3 regions of the Streptomyces sp. NPDC050636 genome follow, and region 3 is predicted to be linked to each of the others. Evidence: predicted binding sites of a transcription regulator. Region 3 holds the regulator's gene; each other region holds the start of a gene.
The links. The regulator HrcA, encoded in region 3, represses chaperone genes, less so after heat shock. The targets are predictions, from matches to a motif close to TTNGCACTCNGNNNNNCNGAGTGCNAA.

Region 1 (2,267 bases), on a different contig from region 3:
GTTGCGCAGGCCCTCGCGGACCAGCGCCTGGGCCAGCACGGTGGCGGTGGTGGTGCCGTCACCCGCGATGTCGTTGGTCTTGGTCGCCACCTCCTTCACGAGCTGGGCGCCCAGGTTCTCGTACGGGTCCTCGACCTCCACCTCGCGGGCGATGGTGACACCGTCGTTGGTGATGGTCGGGGCGCCGAACTTCTTGTCGATGACGACATTGCGGCCCTTGGGGCCGATGGTCACCTTGACCGTGTCGGCAAGCTTGTTGACGCCGCGTTCGAGGGCGCGACGGGCGTCCTCGTCGAACTTCAGGATCTTCGCCATGGGTTGCTTCAAGTCCTCTCGTTGCGATCCTCGGCCACGCACCGGCGACCGCTATCGCTCAAAACGAACTGCGCCCCTGCCCCGGGTTGTTTAGACGCGGGAACCAGGGGCGCAGATCAAGGCAATACTGGGGTGCTGTACAAGTCCGGGGAGTGACCCCCGGACCCCGGCTACTTCTCGACGATCGCGAGAACGTCGCGAGCCGAGAGGACGAGGTACTCCTCGCCGTTGTACTTCACCTCGGTGCCGCCGTACTTGCTGTAGAGCACGACGTCGCCGACGGTGACGTCGAGCGGAAGACGGTTGCCGTCCTCGAAGCGGCCCGGGCCCACGGCCAGGACGACGCCCTCCTGGGGCTTCTCCTTGGCAGTGTCCGGAATGACCAGGCCCGAGGCCGTGGTCTGCTCGGCGTCGAGCGGCTGGACCACGATGCGGTCCTCAAGCGGCTTGATGGCAACCTTGGAGCTGGCGGTCGTCACGATCCGACCTCCCCCTTCGGAGATCTCACGGGGTTAACTGTCTGAGGTGGCGACCAGGTGGATCCGTCGTCGCGGGTGCCGGACCTGCCCGTCGCTGTGTGTCTGGCACTCCCCAGCGGAGAGTGCCAACGCCGAGACTATGACGCGGTTAGCACTCGGTCAAGCGGAGTGCCAGCGCGGCGAGGTGTACGTATGGCGCCCACGCCCCACCCCGTGCCAAATCGGACACACCTTCCGCTTCCGTCGCAACCGTCCCACCTGCTGCCTCGTCTACCTCCCCGACTGCCGAGCCGATGTCCGGACCGCCTCATATACGCGCCCGCGGCTCCGACGACCGATGGCGGAGGAATCCCGTGCGTGGACTGACGAGCGCTTCCCAGGTGGCCGGGGAGCCGGAGCGCGAAGCCGAGCGCACCATGACGTTCGCCGCGCTCGCCCAGGCGCCGAACCGCCGCCGGACCGAGGCATGGCTGCTCGCCCTCGTCGTCGTGATCGCCGTCTTCGGCTACCTCTACACAGGGCTGTCGCTCACCGGACGACTGCCGGACGGCCTGGCCCGCTTCGCCGGCAGCATGTTCCTCGTGGCGCTGGTGCCGCACCTGGTCGTCCGCCGCTTCGCGCCGCGCGCCGATCCACTGATCCTGCCGCTGGCCACCCTGCTGACCGGCATCGGCCTGGTGCTGCTGCACCGCCTGGACATCACCTACGCGGCGACACCACGGCTGAAGACGGCGCCGGCCGCCTCCGGCCAACTGGTGTGGACCGTCATCGGGGTGACGGTCTGCATCGCCGTACTGATCCTGCTCAAGGACCACCGCCTGATCCAGCGTTACATCTATCTGACGATGACCGTCGCGCTGGTGATGCTGATGGCGCCGGCGTTCTTCCCCGGCGACACCTTCGGCGCCAAGCGCTGGATCTTCATCGGCCCGCTGTCGCTGCAGCCCGGCGAATTCGTCAAAATCGCGATCGCGGTCTTCTTCGCGGGCTATCTGACGGTCAACCGCGACGCGCTGGCACTGACCGGCCGCCGCTTCATGGGCATCCAGCTGCCACCGGGACGCCAGCTCGCGCCGATCTTCACGATCTGGGCGATCAGCCTTCTGGTGCTGGTCTTCGAGCGCGATCTGGGCACCTCGCTGATCTTCTTCGGGGTGTTCGTGATCATGCTGTACATGGCCACCGAGCGCACCAGCTGGGTGCTCTGCGGGCTGGCCATGGCCACCGTCGGCGCGGTCACCGTCGGCTCCATCGAACCGCACGTCAAGGGCCGGATCGAGGCCTGGCAGAACCCGATGGCGGCCTTCACGCCCGAGGGCGAGGCGGCGGGCCTGTCCAACCAGCTGGGGCACGCGCTGTTCAGCTTCGGCAGCGGCGGCATCGGCGGCACCGGCCTGGGCCAGGGCCACCCGGAACTGATCGGCTTCGCCGGCAACAGCGACTTCATCCTCACCACGGTCGGCGAGGAACTGG
Region 2 (2,267 bases), on a different contig from region 3:
GGCCTTGATGACGGCCACGCCGCCGGCCAGCTTCGCCAGACGCTCCTGGAGCTTCTCGCGGTCGTAGTCCGAGTCCGAGTTCTCGATCTCGGCGCGGATCTGGTTGACCCGGCCCTGGACCTGCTCGCTGTCACCGGCACCGTCGACGATGGTGGTCTCGTCCTTGGTGATGACGACCTTGCGGGCGCGGCCCAGCAGGTCGAGACCGGCGTTCTCCAGCTTGAGGCCGACCTCCTCGGAGATGACGGTGCCACCGGTGAGGATGGCGATGTCGCCGAGCATGGCCTTGCGGCGGTCACCGAAGCCCGGGGCCTTGACGGCAACGGACTTGAAGGTGCCACGGATCTTGTTGACGACCAGGGTCGACAGGGCCTCGCCCTCGACGTCCTCGGCGATGATCAGCAGCGGCTTGCCGGACTGCATGACCTTCTCCAGGAGCGGCAGCAGGTCCTTGACGTTGCCGATCTTGGAGTTGACGATCAGGATGTACGGGTCGTCGAGCGACGCCTCCATACGCTCCATGTCGGTGGCGAAGTACGCCGAGATGTAGCCCTTGTCGAAGCGCATACCCTCGGTGAGCTCCAGCTCCAGACCGAAGGTCTGGGACTCCTCGACGGTGATGACGCCTTCCTTGCCGACCTTGTCCATGGCCTCGGCGATGAGCTCGCCGATCTGGGTGTCAGCGGCGGAGATGGAGGCGGTCGAAGCGATCTGCTCCTTGGTCTCCACGTCCTTGGCCTGCTCCAGCAGGGCGGCGGAGACGGCCTCGACGGCCTTCTCGATGCCGCGCTTGAGGGCCATCGGGTTGGCGCCGGCGGCGACGTTGCGCAGGCCCTCGCGGACCAGCGCCTGCGCCAGGACGGTCGCGGTCGTCGTGCCGTCACCGGCGACGTCGTCCGTCTTCTTCGCGACCTCCTTGACCAGCTCGGCGCCGATCTTCTCGTACGGGTCCTCGAGCTCGATCTCCTTGGCGATGGAAACACCATCGTTGGTGATCGTGGGGGCGCCCCACTTCTTCTCGAGGACGACGTTACGGCCCTTGGGGCCGAGGGTGACCTTGACGGCGTCGGCGAGCTGGTTCATCCCGCGCTCGAGACCGCGCCGTGCCTCCTCGTCGAACGCGATGATCTTGGCCATGTGAAGTGGTCCTCCCGGACAGGGGTGGATTGCTCCGGACCGCGCTGGCGCCCGCGACGGACGGTCTGCGAGCCTGCGGTTCCTTGCCCCACCGGCCTGCCGACCTCACCGAGTCGGTCCATATCTGTCACTCTCACTGGGAGAGTGCTAACGCAATGATTAGCACTCGGGCGCATCGAGTGCAAGCGGCCCGAAGGGCCTCGATGGGGGGTGGCGGTCGGGCGACGGGCGGGCGCAAGCGGGTCCGGAGGAGTCCCCCGCAGGGGTGGTGGTCGGTGGGGGCACCTCCCGGCGTCGGCTGGGGAGGGCGGGCGCAAGCGGCCCGGAGGGGGGCACTCGCCCGGACACGCACATGGAGGCCCGCACCCCCTCAAGGGTGCGGGCCTCCATCACGCTGCAGTCGGTCGGCGCTTCAGCCGGCCACCCGGACCATGTCCGCCTGCGGCCCCTTCTGGCCCTGCGAGATCTCGAACTCGACCCGCTGACCCTCCTCAAGGGTGCGGTAGCCGTCCATCTGAATCGCGCTGTAGTGGACGAAAACATCCGCACCACCGTCGACCGCGATGAAGCCGTACCCCTTCTCCGCGTTGAACCACTTGACGGTGCCCTGAGCCATGCCTAACTCCCCTATTACTGGCCCTTGCACAGGACCGCACTCCGCGGACCCGGGTCAGACCTCACCCCATGATTGGCCTGCGGGGTGTGCGCCGGAACGCGTCGACCGCCGCTGAATGTATCTGCCCCAATGCCCAGCGCAACAGGTCAATCGGACGAGAATTCTGGCGGCGGGGAATCGGCAATATGCCGTGAACTCCCGTTATTCCCGGGCAAGTCGGGCCAGGCATAACGCACTTAGCCGACAATTGCCGCACACACTTTGGGCACAACTCATCGCGCCTCATATGCGTTCGGCACACGCGCGGAGTGGGATCACCACGATGGTAGCGCCTTTCCAAACATGGAATTACCCCGTCCGCTTTGCTGCGTACGGGGTAATTCCAGTCAGGCGACAGTGGAGATGGCTTGAATCAGCAGCCCCCGGCCACTGCGGGAATGATGGAGATACCGGCACCGTCCGGCGTCGGCGTCTCCAGGCCCTGCTCGAAGCGGACGTCGTCGTCGTTGACGTA
Region 3 (2,267 bases):
GTCATCGGGATGGTGACCGTGCAGTGCAGATCGTCGCCGCGCCGCTGGAAGACCGGGTGCGGCAGCTCATGGATCTCGACGTAGAGGTCGCCGGCGGGGCCGCCGCCGGGGCCGACCTCGCCCTCGCCCGCGAGCTGGATCCGGGTCCCGTTGTCGACACCGGCCGGGATCTTGACGGTCAGGGTGCGGCGGGAGCGGATGCGCCCGTCGCCCGCGCACTCCGGGCACGGCGTCGGCACGACCGTCCCGAAGCCCTGGCACTGGGGGCACGGCCGGGACGTCATGACCTGGCCGAGGAAGGACCGGGTGACCTGCGAGACCTCACCGCGGCCGCGGCACATGTCACAGGTCTGCGCCGAGGTCCCCGGCGCCGCGCCCTCACCGGTGCATGTCGTACAGACGATGGCGGTGTCGACCTGGATGTCCTTGGTCGTGCCGAAGGCCGACTCGCTCAGCTCGATGTCGAGCCGGATCATGGCGTCCTGGCCGCGGCGGGTGCGCGAGCGCGGTCCGCGCTGCGAGGCCGTGCCGAAGAAGGCGTCCATGATGTCGGAGAAGTTGCCGAAGCCCGCACCGAAGCCGCCCGCGCCGCCACCGGCTCCGCCGGACTGCGAAAGGGGGTCGCCGCCGAGGTCGTAGACCTGCTTCTTCTGCGGGTCCGACAGGACCTCGTAAGCGGCGTTGATCTCCTTGAACCGCTCCTGGGTCTTGGGATCAGGGTTCACATCCGGGTGCAGCTCACGCGCCAGACGCCGGAAAGCCTTCTTGATCTCGTCCTGGGATGCATCGCGCCGAACGCCCAGGACCGCGTAGTAATCCGTGGCCACTTACGACTCCGCGAGGATTTGTCCGACGTAACGTGCCACTGCGCGTACCGCTCCCATCGTTCCGGGGTAGTCCATGCGGGTCGGTCCGACCACGCCGAGTTTGGCGACTGCCTCGTCGCCCGAACCGTAGCCGACCGCGACGACCGATGTGGACGCCAGGCCTTCATGGGCATTCTCATGCCCGATTCGTACGGTCATGCCCGAGTCCTTGGCCTCCCCGAGCAGCTTGAGCAGCACCACATGCTCCTCAAGGGCCTCCAGCACCGGCCGGATGGTCAGTGGGAAATCGTGCCCGAAGCGCGTGAGATTGGCGGTGCCGCCGATCACCAGTCGCTCCTCGGTCTCCTCCACCAAAGTCTCCAGCAACACCGACAGCACTGTCGAGACCGTGCTGCGGTCGTCCTGCTCGAAGGATTCCGGCAGATCCTGCACCAGTTGCGGCACATCCGCGAACTTGCGCCCCACGACACGGCTGTTGAGCCGCGCCCGGAGATCCGCCAGGGACGTTTCGGCGAACGGCGTCTCGCAGTCGACCAGCCGCTGCTCGACCCGTCCGGTGTCCGTGATCAGTACGAGCATCAGGCGGGCCGGGGCCAGCGCCAGCAGCTCGACATGCCGGACCGTGGACCGGGTCAGGGAGGGGTACTGCACGACTGCGACCTGCCGGGTCAGCTGCGCCAGCAGCCGGACCGTACGGCCCACCACGTCGTCGAGGTCGACGGCGCCGTCCAGGAAGTTCTGGATGGCCCGCCGCTCCGGGGAGGACAGCGGCTTGACGCCGGCGAGCTTGTCGACGAACAGGCGGTAGCCCTTGTCGGTCGGGATCCGCCCGGCGCTGGTGTGCGGCTGGGCGATGAATCCCTCGTCCTCCAGGGCCGCCATGTCGTTGCGGACCGTGGCCGGGGAGACGCCGAGCTGATGGCGCTCGGTGAGGGCCTTGGAGCCGACCGGCTCCTCCGTCCCGACATAGTCCTGGACGATGGCGCGCAGCACTTCGAGCCTGCGTTCACTGAGCATCCTGCGCACCTCCAGTCCGGCCGTCCCGCCGATATCGTCTCGCCTGGCACTCACACGGGCCGAGTGCCAAGCCCTGAGCCAGTGTACGGCCGGGTAGCACGGCCGCGGCAAGGGCAGCCATACCCAGTACTTGCCCCGGGACCGGCCGAGTACGTGCCCCGGGGCCGGGAAAAGCAGGTCCGCGGGGCAGTCATCGGGCAACGCTATCGCGGGAGAGCTAGCGTCTCGGTATGCACACTGCTTGGGAAAACGCCCCTTGGGAAGAGGCCGGCTGGGAACGGCTCGGTGACGGTGTGGCGCGGCGTCGGATGCCCGGCTGGGACGAGACGATCGGCGTGATCGCGGGAGCGACCGGGGTGCTGATCGTCGACACCGGTGCGACCCTCCGCGACGGCGCGGACCTGCGGCGCGCGATCCGCGGTG

Region 1: a site for HrcA is predicted at 943-969, ahead of groES (co-chaperone GroES). Genes of this name have one in related genera too.
Region 2: a site for HrcA is predicted at 1,297-1,323, ahead of groL (chaperonin GroEL). Genes of this name have one in related genera too.

What each region holds. Positions count from the first base shown of each region.
Region 1 is NZ_JBFAIP010000001.1:303,533-305,799, forward strand. Features, by position in the region: gene groL (chaperonin GroEL) at 1-315, opposite strand, end outside; gene groES (co-chaperone GroES) at 486-794, opposite strand; gene AB0I10_RS01440 (FtsW/RodA/SpoVE family cell cycle protein) at 1,211-2,267, shown strand, end outside.
Region 2 is NZ_JBFAIP010000027.1:14,708-16,974, reverse strand. Features, by position in the region: gene groL (chaperonin GroEL) at 1-1,137, opposite strand, end outside; gene AB0I10_RS20820 (cold-shock protein) at 1,550-1,753, opposite strand; gene AB0I10_RS20815 (MoaD/ThiS family protein) at 2,166-2,267, opposite strand, start outside.
Region 3 is NZ_JBFAIP010000023.1:63,333-65,599, forward strand. Features, by position in the region: gene dnaJ (molecular chaperone DnaJ) at 1-827, opposite strand, end outside; gene hrcA (heat-inducible transcriptional repressor HrcA) at 828-1,844, opposite strand; gene AB0I10_RS19245 (MBL fold metallo-hydrolase) at 2,075-2,267, shown strand, end outside.